One region of the Pseudomonas sp. GL_135 genome, then DNA from elsewhere that is predicted to be linked to it. Evidence: predicted binding sites of a transcription regulator. Region 1 holds the regulator's gene; each other region holds the start of a gene.

Region 1 (5,312 bases):
CCACGCTGGCTAAACTGGCAGCCCGATATGTGTTGAAATACGGCGCGCAAAATATCGCGCTGGTGAGCATGGACAGTTTCCGCATTGGCGCTCAGGAACAGCTGAAAACCCTGGGCCGGATCCTCAATGTACCGGTTACCCACGTCGACCCGGGCCAGTCCCTGGCTCAGGCGCTGGAGCCGCTGTTGCGCAAGCGCGTGGTGTTGATCGACACCGCCGGCCTGCAAGCCAGCGATCCGGCCCTGCGTCTGCAACTGGAAACCCTCGCCGGCCGTGGCATCAAGGCGCGCAACTACCTGGTGCTGGCGACAACCAGCCAGAAGCAGGTGCTGTCGGCGGCTTACCACAGTTATAAACGTTGCGGCCTGGCCGGGTGCATCCTGACCAAGCTCGACGAGACGGCCAACCTGGGCGAAGTGCTCAGCCTGGCCGTGACACACGAACTGCCTGTGGCCTATCTGACCGATGGCCCACGGATACCGGATGATCTGCATTTGCCGCGTCGGCACCAGTTGGTGAGCCGGGCTGTCAGTGTGCAGATGCAGGAGGAGCCAAGCGAGGAAGCGATGGCGGATATGTTTGCGGATCTTTATCACAGCACCGGCAAGCGCGCGGGCTAGGTGAAGAAAATGACAGTGGAATTTTCCTGCATCGATGGTCTGCCAGGCATTGTTCAGACACTGAACGTGCAGCCCGACATGTGGCTTAGGTCTAAGCAAGACAAGGTAAACAATTAACATGGGCAGCATGCATCCCGTACAGGTTATCGCGGTGACCGGTGGCAAAGGTGGCGTAGGCAAGACCAACGTTTCAGTGAATCTTTCACTGGCGCTGGCCGAGCTGGGACGTCGCGTCATGTTGCTGGACGCCGATCTGGGTCTGGCCAACGTCGACGTATTGTTGGGGCTGACCCCCAAACGCACCCTGGCTGATGTCATCGAAGGGCGGTGCGAGCTGCGCGATGTCCTGCTGCAAGGCCCGGGCGGCGTCCGCATCGTGCCGGCGGCGTCGGGCACCCAGAGCATGGTCCACCTGACCCCGGCGCAACATGCCGGGCTGATTCAGGCGTTCAGTGACATCGGCGACAACCTCGATGTGCTGGTCATCGATACCGCCGCCGGCATCGGCGAGTCGGTGGTGAGCTTCGTGCGCGCCGCCCAGGAAGTGCTGCTGGTGGTGTGCGACGAGCCTACGTCGATCACCGACGCCTACGCCCTGATCAAACTGCTCAACCGCGATTACGGCATGAACCGCTTCCGCGTCCTGGCCAACATGGCCCAGAGCCCGCAGGAAGGGCGCAACCTCTTCGCCAAGCTGACCAAAGTCACCGACCGCTTTCTCGACGTGGCCCTGCAATATGTAGGCGCCGTGCCGTACGACGAATGCGTACGCAAGGCCGTGCAGAAACAGCGCGCCGTGTACGAAGCGTTTCCGCGTTCCAAATGTGCGCTGGCGTTCAAGGCGATCGCACAGAAAGTCGACACCTGGCCGCTGCCGGCGAACCCGCGCGGTCACCTGGAATTTTTCGTAGAACGCCTCGTGCATCAAACCAGCGCAGGGCCCGTCTCATGACAGCAAGTGGCTATCGCATGTACAGCAAATCGTCCAAAGACTCCCAGTATGAGCTGATCGAGCGTTATGCCCCGCTGGTCAAACGAATCGCCTACCACTTGCTGGCGCGTCTGCCGGCCAGCGTGCAGGTCGAGGATTTGATCCAGGCGGGCATGATTGGCTTGCTCGAGGTCTCGACCAAATACGACTCCACCAAAGGGGCCAGTTTCGAGACGTACGCGGGTATTCGTATCCGTGGCGCGATGCTCGACGAAGTGCGCAAGGGGGACTGGGCACCGCGCTCGGTCCACCGCAATACGCGCATGGTCAGTGACGCGATTCGTTCAATCGAAGCAAAAACCGGCCGTGACGCTAAAGATCACGAGGTTGCTGCCGAACTTGAAATGAGTCTCGACGATTATTACGGGATTCTGAACGATACCCTGGGCAGCCGCCTGTTCAGTTTCGACGACCTGTTGCAGGACGGCGAACACGAAGGGCTGCACGAGGACGGCGCGAGCCAGTCCCTGGAACCGTCGCGGGATCTGGAAGACGAGCGCTTCCAGGCTGCGCTGGCCGAGGCCATTGCCAACTTGCCGGAACGTGAACGCCTGGTGTTGTCGCTGTATTACGACGAAGAGCTGAACCTCAAGGAAATCGGTGAGGTTCTGGGTGTCAGCGAGTCGCGGGTCAGCCAGCTGCACAGTCAATGCGCGGCGCGGTTGCGCGGTCGCCTTGGCGAGTGGCGCGCACGTTCCTGAATCAGGCGCGGGCCGCGAGGCCTGCGTGTTGCTTGTAAGACCGGCTGTGCAGGACGTGAGCGGGAAGCAAAAGAGACATGGCAGGAGTCGGTCGAACCGGGTCGTGGATGATCCGGTTTCGCTGCGCTCGTCCCGGTCGATTCCACCCCTTTTCATGTTCGGCGCAGCCGGTATTGATTGAATGCGCGTTCAGGTGCTGAACGCGTTAAAGACTGCTTGGAGGTCGAATTGGACAAGAACATGAAAATCCTCATCGTTGATGACTTCTCAACGATGCGGCGGATCATAAAAAACCTGTTGCGTGACCTTGGGTTCACCAACACGGCCGAAGCAGATGACGGACTCACCGCATTGCCGATGCTGCAAAGCGGCGCCTTTGACTTCCTCGTCACTGACTGGAACATGCCGGGCATGTCCGGCATCGACCTGTTGCGTCAGGTGCGTGCCGACGAGCGTCTGCGCAGCCTGCCGGTGCTGATGGTCACTGCCGAAGCCAAGCGCGAGCAGATCATCGAAGCCGCTCAGGCCGGTGTGAACGGCTACGTGGTGAAGCCGTTCACCGCGCAAGTGCTCAAAGAGAAAATCGAAAAGATATTCGAGCGCGTCAATAGCTGATGTCCGCTGCGAGGGCGCTATGGATTCCAAAGATTCGACAATGGGTGACTTTGAGTCAACCCTGAAGAAACACGCACAAGAGCTGGTCGCGAGCCTTGAAAAAGGCAAGTTCGGCGACGCCGTGCAACTGATCCATGAGCTTAACCAGACCCGCGACCGTGGCCTGTATCAGGAAGTCGGCAAATTGACGCGCGAGCTGCACAGCGCGATCGTCAACTTCCAGATCGACCCGAACATGCCGCAGGCCGAGGAGGTCTCCCAGATCACCGACGCCACCGAGCGGCTGTCGTACGTGGTCAGGCTGACCGAAAACGCCGCCAACCGGACGATGGACCTGGTGGAGCTGAGCACGCCGCTGATGCACGGGCTGACTGACGACGCCAAGTCGTTGAGCGCCGATTGGGGACGCTTCATGCGCCGCGAGATCAGCGCCGAAGAGTTTCGTGATCTGGCCCGCCGCGTCGATGTGTTCCTGACCCGCAGCGAGAAGGAGACCACCGAGGTCTCTGCGCACCTGAACGACATTCTGCTGGCCCAGGATTACCAGGACCTTACCGGTCAGGTGATCAAGCGCGTGACCACGCTGGTCACCGAAGTCGAGCGCAATCTGCTCAAGCTGGTGCTCATGGCGAGCCAGGTGGACCGCTTCGCGGGCATCGAGCACGACCAGGAAGTGTTCCGTCAGCAAAAAGAACAAGAAAAACTTCACTCCAAGGGTGAAGGTCCGCAGATTCATGCCGATAAACGTGAAGACGTTGTATCCGGACAGGATGATGTTGACGATCTGCTATCCAGCCTCGGATTCTGATTCGGTCACTCTGTTTCGGACTTCAGGTTTTCTGTGAAAGTGGCTGCTGGACCCGCGCGCCAATGCTTCGACGAAAGCAATGCGCGCAGGCCGTCAGTGCAGCCTCCGGATCGGTTTGACGGTTAATTTTAGGAGCACCCCCCAATGAGCTTCGGCGCCGATGAAGAAATCCTTCAGGATTTTCTGGTAGAGGCCGGCGAGATTCTCGAGCTGTTGTCAGAGCAGTTGGTCGAGCTGGAAAGCCGGCCAGATGATGCGGACCTGCTCAATGCAATTTTTCGCGGTTTTCACACTGTAAAAGGGGGCGCCGGCTTCCTCCAGCTCAACGAGCTGGTTGAATGCTGTCACATCGCCGAGAACGTGTTCGACATCCTGCGCAAGGGTGAACGTCGCGTTGACTCGGAGCTCATGGACGTGGTGCTCGAAGCACTCGACACCGTCAACAGCATGTTCGGTCAGGTGCGCGAGCGTTCCGCCGTCACCCCGGCCACGCCTGAATTGCTGGCCGCGTTGGCCCGCCTGGCGGAGCCGGCCTCGGCCGAAGAAATCGCTGCAGCACCGGTGGTTGAAGAGCCGGTCGCTGAAGCGCCGTCCGAAGACATTACCGATTTTGAGTTCGAACAGCTTCTGGATTCGCTGAATGCTGTCAAGGCCCAGGCGGCAGGGGCGCCTGCGCCGGCTGCACCTGCACCAGCAGCGCCCGTGGCAGCAGCGCCCGTTGCAGCAGCACCTGCGGCACCGGCTGCTGCGCCCACCGGTAATGCGGCCAGCGATGAAATCACCGACGCCGAATTCGAATCGCTCCTCGATCAGCTGCATGGTAAAGGCCAGTTCGCCGTCGATGCGGTGCAACCGCCGGCCGCTGTAGCGCCGTCTGCCGCACCGGCCAGTGATGAAATCACTGACGACGAATTCGAGTCGCTGCTGGATCAGTTGCACGGCAAGGGTTCGTTCTCGCCGGATGCCGTGGGTGCCGCTGCTAATGCTGCCGCTGCACCTGTCGCATCGGTTGCGCCAGCTGCAGCGTCGAAAGCTGCAGCGTCGGACGAAATCACCGACAACGAATTTGAAGACCTGCTGGATCAGTTGCACGGCAAAGGCAAGTTTGAACCTGCCGTCGCTGCCGCAGCACCTGCGGCTGCACCGGCCACTAAGCCAGAACCCGCTGCCAAAGCTGAACCGGCGAAAGCGACGCCTGCTGCCGCCGCTCCGGCGAAAGCGGCTCCTGCCGCTGCGCCTGCCCCGGCTCGCGCTGCCGCTCCCGCGCCTAGCGAAAAACCGCCGTCTGAAGCGGAAACCACCGTGCGCGTCGACACCGCGCGGCTGGACGAAATCATGAACATGGTCGGCGAGCTGGTGCTGGTGCGTAACCGCCTCGTGCGCCTGGGCGCAAACAGCGCTGACGAAGCCATGTCCAAGGCCGTGTCCAACCTGGACGTGGTCACCGCTGACCTGCAGACCGCGGTCATGAAGACCCGTATGCAGCCGATCAAGAAAGTGTTCGGCCGCTTCCCGCGACTGGTCCGCGATCTGGCACGTCAGCTGAAGAAAGAAATCAGCCTTGAACTGGTGGGTGA
Region 2 (5,312 bases), 1.3 Mb from region 1:
TCCCGGAAGCCGAATTCAGCCTTTACTTCCTGGCGCTGGTGGACAAGGCGCAGATTCCACAGGACGACGCCGCGCGCAACGTCTGGATGAAAGGTATCCCCGGCGTGCTCGAACTGACCCACAACCACGGCACCGAGAAGGACCCCGCGTTTTCCTACCACAACGGCAACACCGACCCGCGTGGCTTCGGCCATATCTGCATTTCGGTGCCCGACGTGAAGGCTGCCTGCGCGCGCTTTGAGGAACTGGGCGTCGACTTCCAGAAACGCCTGACTGACGGCCGCATGAAAAGCCTGGCCTTCATCAAGGACCCGGATGGCTACTGGGTCGAAATCATCCAGCCGACGCCGGTATCGGGCGAGTAATCTCGCTCGATCAGTAGGGATTGCCTTGATCGGGACAGGACCGGCATTGACCCCAACCGTGGGACCGGCTTTGACGTCTTCTGTAGGACCGGCTTTAGCCGGGAACGCGTCAGGCGTCATGCCGCAAGATTGTGGGTGTTCACGCCGGCCTCTTCCCGGCTAAAGCCGGTCCCACTATGAAACCGCGCGCGTCCCGTAGACCGGCTTTAGCCGGGAAGGCGTCGGGGGTTACACCGCAGGATTGCGGGTGTTCACACCGGCCTCTTCCCGGCTGAAGCCGGTCCCACTCTGGAACCCGGCAAGGGTCACGCTGCTTCTATCACCTGATCCGTATCAGCCAGATCCGCATAAAGCTGCGCGTTCGACGGCTCAGGGGTGAACGTCAGCGCAATGTTCTGGCACTGCTCTCTGAGCTGTTGCAGCTTCAGCGGCCGGCTGAGGAAATACCCCTGCGCTTCTTCGCAGCCGAACTCACGCACCAGGCTCATGCAACGGAACGTTTCGACGCCTTCCGCGACGGTGCGATAGCCCAGCTCGCGGGCCAGGTGCAGCACGGATCGGGCAATGATGCGGTTGCGCGGGTTGCTCTCGAGGTCCGTGACCAGGGATTTGTCCAGCTTGAGGATATTGGCCGGGATTTCGTGCAAGTAGGCAAAGTTGCTGTACCCCGCGCCAAAATCGTCGATGGCCACGTCAACGCCCAACTCGCGAATACGAGTGAGCTGGGCAATGACGCGCTTGTCGGCACGAATCCACTCGCCTTCGGTGATCTCGACTTCCAGCCGAGCCGGTTTCACGCCGTGCCGGTCGCAGGCGCTTTGCAGCGTCAAAGCGATGTCCAGATCGGCGAAGTCCAGCGGCGACAGGTTGAGCGACAGGCGTACATCCTCATCGATCCAGCCGCTGAGGTCGCTCAGCGCCCGATCAATGACCCATCGGGTCACCGTGCTGATCCTGCCAGCGCTCTCGATCAACGGAATGAATTCGCTTGGCCAGATCTTGCCCAGCATCGGATGGGTCCAGCGAATCAACGCCTCGACGCTGAGCAGACGGCCATCCTGCAGGCTGAAACGCGGCTGGTACTCCAGATAGATGTCGCCACTGACCAACGACTCGGCGAGTTCGTTGAGCAGGGTCAAGGCGCGCCGCTGGGCGCAATCCTCCGCTTCGTCATACGCCGCCCACGGCACCTGTCGATAGACCGCCCTCCCCGCCGCGTGAGTCGCTTTGCCCATGAGTGCAGCGGCGGAGTTCTGACCGTCGTCACAGCAGGCCAGCCCCACGGCAATCTGCTGATGAGTAAAAGGCTCTGTGATCAGGGCCAACAGCATGCGAACCAGGTCGTCGCGGCGAGACCGGTCGCAGCTCATCTGCACACAGAAATCCTGGTCGCTGACGTGGTACAGCTCGGCGATGCCATCCAGGCGACGACGCAGGCAGCGAGCCATGTCGCGACGCGTCTGCTGCGCATCCAGATTGCTGCTCACGCTGATATCCGCAACGCTCATCACCGGCTGGGTGCGGATTACCACCATGAGTCTCACCTGGCTTGCGGTCACCTCAACGCCCTGGGTGTCCAGCAGGAACTGCTGCAAGTTGGGCAGGCGGCTGACAGGGTGGCGGTAACGCATCACCTGGCACTGTTCGACCTGCCCCATGACCAGTTGCGCAAAATCTTCGAGGACAGCCACTTCGTCGGGCTGGAGCTCGCGGGGAACTGTGTCGATCAGGCAAAAGCTGCCGAGCACATCGCCGTGCTGATTGCACAACGGCGCCCCGGCGTAGAAACGGATGCCATCAGGTCGGGTAACCAGCGCGTTGTCGGCGAAGCGCACGTCAAGCGTGGCGTCATTGACCACCATGACGCCGGAATTCTGAATGGTGTAGCGGCAGAATGACTGCTCGATAGGCGTCTGACTCGCGTCGAAACCTACCCGACCGGGGAACCACTGGCGGTCTTTTTCCACCAGCGATACCAACACCGTCGGTACGCGAAAGTGCGCAGCAGCCAGGCGACACAGGCGGTCGAAATCCTCACTGTGTGCGGTTTCCAGCCATTGCAAAGCATGAACCGCGGACAGGCGCTTCTGCTCAATTTGCAGCGAACAGTTCATGACCTGCGCCCTCGGTTCTAAAAATACGGATTGAATGATATCTCATGGCCACTACTGCTGACACTGCTTCATGACGGAAGGTGCGAAGCGGTGATAACAGCCTTAAAACAGACTTCGGCCGAGTTGAGAAAAGTGATATCACAAAGACATCAGCTAATCGTTTCAGTTCCAAAGCTATACAGAAATAAAGTTTTGTACAAGTTTTAGTAAAGTTAATACGATCGGCGCCGACAGATGGATCAGAGCGACCCGCAGGCAGCCATAACGCTTCCTGCAGAAAAGTCGTCAGCGCCACTGACTTCCGAGAAAAAGGACCGTTCTCACCGACAAAATCCTAATCGCCCCACTTAGGGGCTGTGAGAGCCCCATGAATATTCTTGCCCCTGCCGTGTACCTGACCAACCGCCTGCGCTTTCCCGCCAAGTTCGCGGTGCTTGCCATCATCGTTCTGCTGCCGCTGGCCCTGTTGGGCGCGCGCTTGCTCAATCAACTCAACGCCAGCATCGATAACATCCATTCCGAACAAGTCGGCCAGCGCTATCTGACGGACGTTACCCCCGTGCTGCGCCTGTCGATGCTTCAACGCGCTCTGACCAACCGCTTGCTCAGCGGGGATCAGACCGCCCAACCTGACCTCGCCGCCAACCAGGCCAAACTGCTGGAGGCGTACACCAGACTCGAGACCACCGACCGACAGCTGGGTGCGGGGCTTGAAACCGGAGATCGGGTGCAGCGCTTGCGCTCCGGTGCCGAAGGGCTGATCAGCCAGACTAAAACCGGGGCCGATCAGGCGACCCTGTTTGACGCATGGAGCGATCAGATGACCCAGACGCTGAATTTTATCTACTTCGTCTCCGCCACCTCCGGGATGGTGCTCGACGAAGACTACGCCTCGCTGTTCCTGATCGATCAAAGCACCCTGCGTCTGCCTCGCCAGATCAACGTGGTCGGACAGTTGCGCGGCCTGGCCAGCGGTCTGCACGAGGGTCAGCCGCTCACGGACACCCTGCGTGGCACGATCAAATCGCTGCTCAAGCAAGAAGCGCAGATTCGCCAGGAGCTGCTGCAGAGTCTCAGCCTGCTACGGCGTCAGGAACCGACCCTTACTGATCGCATTCAGTCTCCTGTGAGCAGCGCGCTCTCCAGCCTCGACAGCTTTCGCAGCGACCTGCAAACCCTGGTCACCTCACCGGAAACCACCATCACCGGCATGCAGGGGCTGCCAGCGAAAGGCAATGCCGTGGTCGCCGAGCTGTATAAGGCACAGGACGCCTTGCAGGCAGCGCTGTCCGCAGAGCTTGAACAGCGCCTTCAGGACAAATCGGCTGACCGCGCCGCCATGCTGGCCATGTTCGCCATCGCCGGACTGTTGCTGATCTACGCCTTCAGCGGGATCTACAGCGCCATGCGCCGGGCCATGGAAGACATGTTGAGCGCCACCCGCCGCATCGCTCAGGGCGATCTCACTGCCCGTGTCAATGTGGTCGGCAAAGACGAAATGGCCGACATCGGCACCGGCTTGAATCACATGGTCCAGGCCTTTGGTGAATCCCTGGCTCAGGTCGAGCGCAGCTCGAGTTCGGTGTCCGACGCAGCCACTCGCCTGACTGCGTCCATCGACCGCGCCAAAGTGTCGATGAACGCCCAGCAAGGCGAAACCGAACAGGTCGCCACCGCCATCAACGAAATGACCGCCAGTGTCGCCGACGTCGCCCAGAACACAGAAGGCGCAGCGCGTGCAGCGGAACAGGCCAGTCAGGCGTCAGGCAAAGGCCTGGTCGTCATGCAGCAGACCCGCCAGACCATCGAGGCACTGGCCGGCGAAGTCGACCTCAGCGCGCAAAAGGTCGCAGCGCTCGCGCTGCACAGTCAGGAGATCGGCGGGGTCATTGAAGTGATCCGTAACATCGCCGACCAGACCAACCTGCTCGCCCTCAACGCCGCCATCGAAGCCGCCCGCGCCGGTGAGCAAGGCCGTGGCTTTGCCGTGGTCGCCGACGAAGTGAGGACCCTGGCTTCACGGACGCAGAACTCCACCGCCGAAATCCAGCGGATCATCCAGCAATTGCAACTGGCGACCGGCGCTGCCGTGGAGCAGATGAAAGCGGGCAAGGACCGGGCGCAGGATTGCCTGACGTCGGCCGATCAGACGTCCTCAAGCCTGAACGCGATCAACGAAGGCGTGGAATCGATTGTCGGCATGAACACCCAGATTGCCAGCGCTGCCGTTCAGCAGCACGCCGTGTCCGAAGACATCAACCGCAATGTCACCGAGATCCGCAATGGCACCTTCATGTTGATGGAAGGCATCGAGGACAACGCGGTAACGGCGGACGAACTGTCGCTGCTGGCCGGCGAACTGCGCACTGTGGTCGGTCGTTTCAAGCTTTGAGCACCGGGGCGCGTTCCGTAAAACGACACACGCCCTGCCCTGCATCGCTCAAGGGACCTGAGCCCCCGCCACCGCCACGTACACCGAGTACAACGATGTGTTGGCGGTGATGAACAAGCGGTTACGGCGCGGGCCGCCAAAGGTCAGGTTAGCGACCTTCTCCGGCAGGCGAATCTTGCCCAGTAATGTACCGTCGGCGGCGAAACACTGAACGCCGTCGCCGGCACTGGTCCATACATTCCCTTGCACGTCCACGCGCATGCCGTCCGGCACGCCCGGCTCGATCACCGCAAACACCCGAGACTGCCCCAATTCACGTCCATTGATGACCTCGAATGCGCGGATGTGATGGGGCCCGTCAGGATCGTGGGAGCGACCGGAATCGGCGATGTACAAGGTCTGCCCGTCCGGAGAGAACGCCAGGCCGTTGGGCTGCACGAA
Region 3 (5,312 bases), 400 kb from region 1:
CTTGCTCGCGAAGAGGCCCGATCGGCCAACGCATATCTGGCGGTAGTGAAACCGCCTTCGTGAGCAAGGTGGAGCGCCACCCCGGTCACTCCCACATGAACCACATTGTTCGTAAGCCCTGCATCTCCCCCGAATTCCGGAATCGCCCCATGATCCACATCCGCCCCATGACCGCCGACGACTTCGAGGTCTTCTGGCCCACCTTCCAGGCCGTGATCCGGGCGCAGGAAACCTACGCCTACGCCCCCGACCTGACCGTCGAGCAAGCCCGGCACCTGTGGCTGGAGTACCCGCTGCACACCCTGATCGCTGAAGAAGACGGCGTGCTGCTCGGCAGTTTTTACCTCAAGGCCAACGCCGCCGGCCCTGGCGGTCATGTCAGCAATTGCGGCTACATGGTCACCCCGGCAGCGCGGGGTCGTGGCGTCGCGCGCCTGATGTGCGAGCACTCCCAGCAGTTGGCGCTGGACAGCGGCTTTTCGGCCATGCAGTTCAACTCCGTCGTTGCCACCAACGACGTCGCGGTCGCACTCTGGCAGAAACTCGGTTTCGAGGTGGTGGGTCGCCTGCCCCGCGCTTACCGCCATGCCCGGCTCGGGCTGGTGGATTGCCTGGTGATGTACAAATGGCTGGCCGACATGCCGGCCTCGCGCAAAGCCAAAAGCCCGCTGCTGATCGGACGCAAGAACATCGAATCAGTGATCTCCCGCCCCCGGCGCAAGCCCTCTGACGGGCCTGTCTGATCTTTCCGGCATCGACTCCCCACGTCGGCATGGCGCGTTTGGGGCGCTGCATGGCGCTTTCAAACTTGCCGTAATGCCATCTCTCGACGATTCTCTATGCACGGCCAGACGGGCCGTGCTCACAAGAAACGCGCGGGAGAGGCCAGCATGACGACCGTAGCCGAACTACTGAAGTTGAAAGACTCACACCACGCTGACGTCCATACCGTCGGGCCCGAACAGATGGTCATCGAGGCGATCAAATTGATGGCCGAGAAAAACATCGGCGCCGTGCCCGTGGTCCGGGCCGGCAAGGTGGTCGGCATCGTCAGCGAGCGGGACTACGCCCGCAAGATGGAGCTCAAGGGCCGCGCCTCGGTCGGCACGCCGGTCAGTGACATCATGACCCACGAGGTGCTGACCGTGGGTTCGCAGCACACGGTCGAGCACTGCATGAACATCATGACCGACCGCCGATTGCGCCACTTGCCGGTGGTGGACGAGGGCCGACTGATCGGCCTGTTATCCATCGGCGACCTGGTCAAGGCGGCCATTGCCGAACAGGCCAAGTTGATACAGCAGATGCAGGATTACATTCGCGGCGACAGCTACTGAGCAGGGAAATCTTTGCCGCGCAACGAAAAAGCCGGAGCTTCATGGGCTCCGGCTTTGCTTTGCGCGTGTGAATGGATTGCCGGTTAGCGGACCTTGAAGCGATCGATCATCGCCACCAGTCGCTCGTTGGACGCCATCAGCGCGTCCACGCTGGTGTCGGTCTGCTGACCACAACCCACCAGTTCGCCGACCATGTGCCGAATGGCGATCATGTTCTGGTTGATCTCCTCGGTCACCGCGCTTTGCTCCTCTGCCGCGGTTGCAATGTGCGCACTCAGGTCATGGATGCGCAGCACCGAACCGGCCATGCCATCCAAGCCTTCGTTGACCCGCGACGTGCGGTCCGCGGTCGACTGGCAGCTGACCTTGGTTTTTTCCATGGCGCCCACGGCGGTGCTCACGCCCTGCTCCAGCCGCGCGAGCATCTCGTTGATCTCCGACGTGCTCTGCTGAGTGCGACCGGCCAGCGCCCGCACCTCATCGGCCACCACCGCAAAGCCTCGGCCCTGCTCGCCGGCCCGCGCGGCTTCGATGGCTGCGTTCAGGGCCAGCAGGTTGGTTTGCTGGGCGATGCCGCCGATGACCCCGAGCACGTCAGTGATGCGCTTGGCGTCAACCTGCATTTCCTGCACGTATTTAGTCGCGTCTTCGACTTCCGCCACCAACGCCCGCACGCTGACCGACGCTTCGTCGACGACGTCACGGGAACGCTGGGCGGCATCGTTCGCCGATTGAGTAAAGCTCGCCGTCTGCGTAGCGCTCTCGGCGACGCTGTCGGCGGTGGCGCTCATCTCGTTGATTGCGGTCACGGCCTGATCGGTTTCCGAGGCGTGACGGTTGAGGATCTGGTTGATGTTGCGCGACTGGTCCTGCAACTGCACCAGCCCGGCCGAGATCTGCTCGGTGCCGCTGCGCACCTCGACAATCATGGCTTGCTGGAAGGCGATGAACTTGTTGACCGAATGGCCGACAGCGTCCAGTTCGTCCTGGCCTTTGATGGGAATACGGCGGGTCAGGTCAGCTTCACCCGAAGACAGCGCGTCGATGTTGGTGCGCAGCACGGTCAGGCGTGCCAGCAGGCGATGGAAAGCAAAGCCCAGCACCACCAGCAGCAGAATGACCAGTGGAATCTGCAACCAGCCCAGGGTCTTGAGCACTTCGGTGCTGCTGGCGGTGAGCATGGCCGTCGGCAGCGACGTGGCGATGACCCACGGCGTGCCCGCGACCGGCCGCAGGAAGAAGGTCAGGTCACCCAGTTGCGGGTCGATGTATTCCTGGGAATACACAGCGTCGCCGGAGATCTTGCCGAGGCCCTCCTGAATGGCCTTGGCGAACATCGACTGGCCGCTGAAGCCGGAAATGGTCTTGAGGATGATTTCGCCGGGGATGCGGCTCTGGTTGGTCAGGATTTTGCCGTCGCGCTCGACGATCATCACCTGACCCTGAATGTCTTTTTCCTTCTCCTGGATCAGGCCGTTGAAGAAGCCCAGGGTGACGTCGATGGTCGAAACGCCGTACAGCGCGCCGTCTTTGTAGATGCCCATCGCGCAGTTGGTGCGCGGCTGCGGGCTGGCTTCGTCCTGATAGGCGGCGGCCCAGGCGCATTTGCCTTTGGGTGCGTTCTGCCCGGCACGGTGCCACGGCTGTTCCCAGTAGTTGGGTGCAGGGTCGGAGTTCCAGAACGTGCTCACCACCAACTGGCCGCTGCCGTCGCGGTGGACAAACGAGCTGTGCTTGTTGCGCCCCGGGGTGCGTTTGTCCGGCATCGGCCAGACGCCGCCACCAAAGACTTTCTGATCGCCATATTGATCGACCAGCCCTGGCAGCACCTTGTCGATGCCATCGCTGTCCAGCAGCGGCACCGCCTGGGTGATCGCCCGGGACTGGGCCTCGACGCGGGCCAGGTCCGAGAGGATGCGCGTACCAATCTGGTCAACCTGGCTCAGGACCACCTGCTCCTGGGTCGCACGGACCTTGGGGGTAACCAAGTGGACGATGCCCTGCTCGGTGATCACCGCGATCACCACAATCAAGGCCACAAATATGACCGTATAGCGCGCCTGCACTGTTTTAAACATCGTCGTCCCCATGCCAAATATTTTGTAATTGTTTTGCATACTCCTGATGAGCTATCGACCGGAAGTCGACAAGGATGAGGGGCTGCGGAAAGGTTTTTTCACCGCGCAGCGGGGCGTCATTGCACTGGCAGGAAGTTCAAGAACAGCAGGCTCTGGGCGTAATTCAAGCCGATGCGTCTATATCGCTCGTCGAGCATCTGGGTGAGCAGATCAAGGCGTGCCACGATCTTGCCAAATTCGGTGGCAAAGCTGAGGTTGCTGCCCTCCTCCGAAATCTCGTTGGAGAACAGCAACAGCTCGCCGTTGGCGTTCTGGCGCTGGCTCAGCAGCCAAGTGGCCTTCTCGATATTGCGCGCGGCGTTGCTGACGAAGGTCGGGTTGATCTGGTCGGTCATGAAGAATTCAAAGCGCCCGCCGTGGGCCGTGACCAGCATGCTGCCAATGGCATAAATGAAGGCGCCCACGCGATCGCCGAGAAACTCCGGGCTCAGGGCGTAGCTCAGTGCCGCAAGGTCGCGCCGGGTGCCCAGCTGAGGCAACGGCTTTCGCTGGTCAATGGCCTCGCGCACGTTGCGCTCTGCGGCGGCGGCGTCAACAAAGCCGGACTTGCGCCACTCGCCAGGATTGCGCAGGTAGAGCTTGTTCATCAGCAGATAGAGGCTGTCGAGGTTATCGCGCATGGCCAGTGTTGCCATGCGGTCCACGCTGGTCTGGAAAAACTCCTGGGGGCGCGTCTCGCTGAACTGCGTGGCGACATCCTGACCGTCCTGGCGGGTACAACCTGCCGCGCCGAGCCCAAAAATGCACAGGGCAAACAGCGGGCGAAGGCGTCGGCAAACGGAAAAAACAGTGAACACGGCGAGCATCAATCCCAAGCTTCAACGAACTGGACGCCGCGTGAATCGCCGCGTCCCGGCCAAGGTCAGAACGGCTCACGGCCAAAAAGTGCAATTCGGGCGGCAAGCTTCCATAGATCGGGCGTCGGGCCGCAGCTCAATGATCAGCTAGGTCGCCATCAATCTCGCGGTGTGACTGCCGACGCCTTCCCGGCTAAAGCCGGTCCCACTAAAAGCAGCGCGTGCAGTCAGCAAGCATCGCGGCGGCCTCGACTGTGGGACCGGCTTCAACTGGGAAGACGTGGCCGTCGGGCCGTAGTTCAATGATCAGCAGGGTCGCCATCAATCTCGCCGTGTGACTGCCGACGCCTTCCCGGCTAAAGCCGGTCCCACTAAAAGCGGCGCGTGCAGTCAGCAAGCATCGCGGCCACCTCGACTGTGGGACCGGCTTCAGCCGGGAAGCCGTGGCCGTGGGCGTGGCCGTTGCCGTGGCCGTGGCCGTTGCTTTTGATCTTCATACGCAGGAAGTCCAGACGACACCCATCGCGACTTGGGTGCAGGCTGAACGGAGGTCTCGCGGAGTGGGCCGAGCCGCATGGATGCGGCGAGAGCGCCGTCAGGACATGGATGTCCGTTCGGCGCGGGCCCACGGAGCGGGACCGGAGTGAAGGAACCCGACGAAGTCGGGCCCAACCAGGAGCAGGCACTTTTGCTTACTTTTGGTGCTTTTCAAAAGTAAGTCGCCGAAGGCGAAACGTCTGCCCCCAGGCAGACGCTGTTGATGTTAAGAGCGGATTACCAGCGAAACGCGACGGTCCCGAGCACGGTCCGCTCTTCGCCCCAATAACACCGACCCGCGTTATTGCAGCCGCTCACATACTCCTTGTCGAAGAGATTCTTCGCGTTCACATCCACCGACCAATGCTTATCGATGTCATACCCCACCAACGCATCCACCAGCGTCACATCACCCGTCTTCAACTTCCCGTACAGCGTCGGCGCGGTATACGCGAACGTATTATCGAAATAACGCACCCCGCCACCCACATGGAAACCGCTCA

Evidence for each region. The regulator FliA, encoded in region 1, starts transcription of late flagellar genes. The targets are predictions, from matches to a motif close to CTAAAGTTTNNNNNNNNNNNGCCGNTAA.
Region 2: a site for FliA is predicted at 2,686-2,713, ahead of AC3ISG_RS13850 (methyl-accepting chemotaxis protein). Genes of this name have one in related genera too.
Region 3: a site for FliA is predicted at 3,467-3,494, ahead of AC3ISG_RS09965 (methyl-accepting chemotaxis protein). Genes of this name have one in related genera too.

What each region holds. Positions count from the first base shown of each region.
Region 1 is NZ_CM174408.1:1,824,166-1,829,477, forward strand. Features, by position in the region: gene flhF (flagellar biosynthesis GTPase FlhF) at 1-620, shown strand, start outside; gene fleN (flagellar synthesis regulator FleN) at 739-1,572, shown strand; gene fliA (RNA polymerase sigma factor FliA) at 1,569-2,312, shown strand; gene AC3ISG_RS08320 (chemotaxis response regulator CheY) at 2,553-2,927, shown strand; gene AC3ISG_RS08325 (protein phosphatase CheZ) at 2,947-3,735, shown strand; gene AC3ISG_RS08330 (chemotaxis protein CheA) at 3,880-5,312, shown strand, end outside.
Region 2 is NZ_CM174408.1:3,137,933-3,143,244, forward strand. Features, by position in the region: gene gloA (lactoylglutathione lyase) at 1-365, shown strand, start outside; gene AC3ISG_RS13845 (sensor domain-containing diguanylate cyclase) at 671-2,479, opposite strand; gene AC3ISG_RS13850 (methyl-accepting chemotaxis protein) at 2,847-4,871, shown strand; gene AC3ISG_RS13855 (SMP-30/gluconolactonase/LRE family protein) at 4,920-5,312, opposite strand, start outside.
Region 3 is NZ_CM174408.1:2,224,424-2,229,735, reverse strand. Features, by position in the region: gene AC3ISG_RS09975 (GNAT family N-acetyltransferase) at 150-743, shown strand; gene AC3ISG_RS09970 (CBS domain-containing protein) at 891-1,337, shown strand; gene AC3ISG_RS09965 (methyl-accepting chemotaxis protein) at 1,421-3,415, opposite strand; gene AC3ISG_RS09960 (hypothetical protein) at 3,532-4,233, opposite strand; gene AC3ISG_RS09955 (hypothetical protein) at 4,644-4,769, opposite strand; gene AC3ISG_RS09950 (TonB-dependent siderophore receptor) at 5,047-5,312, opposite strand, start outside.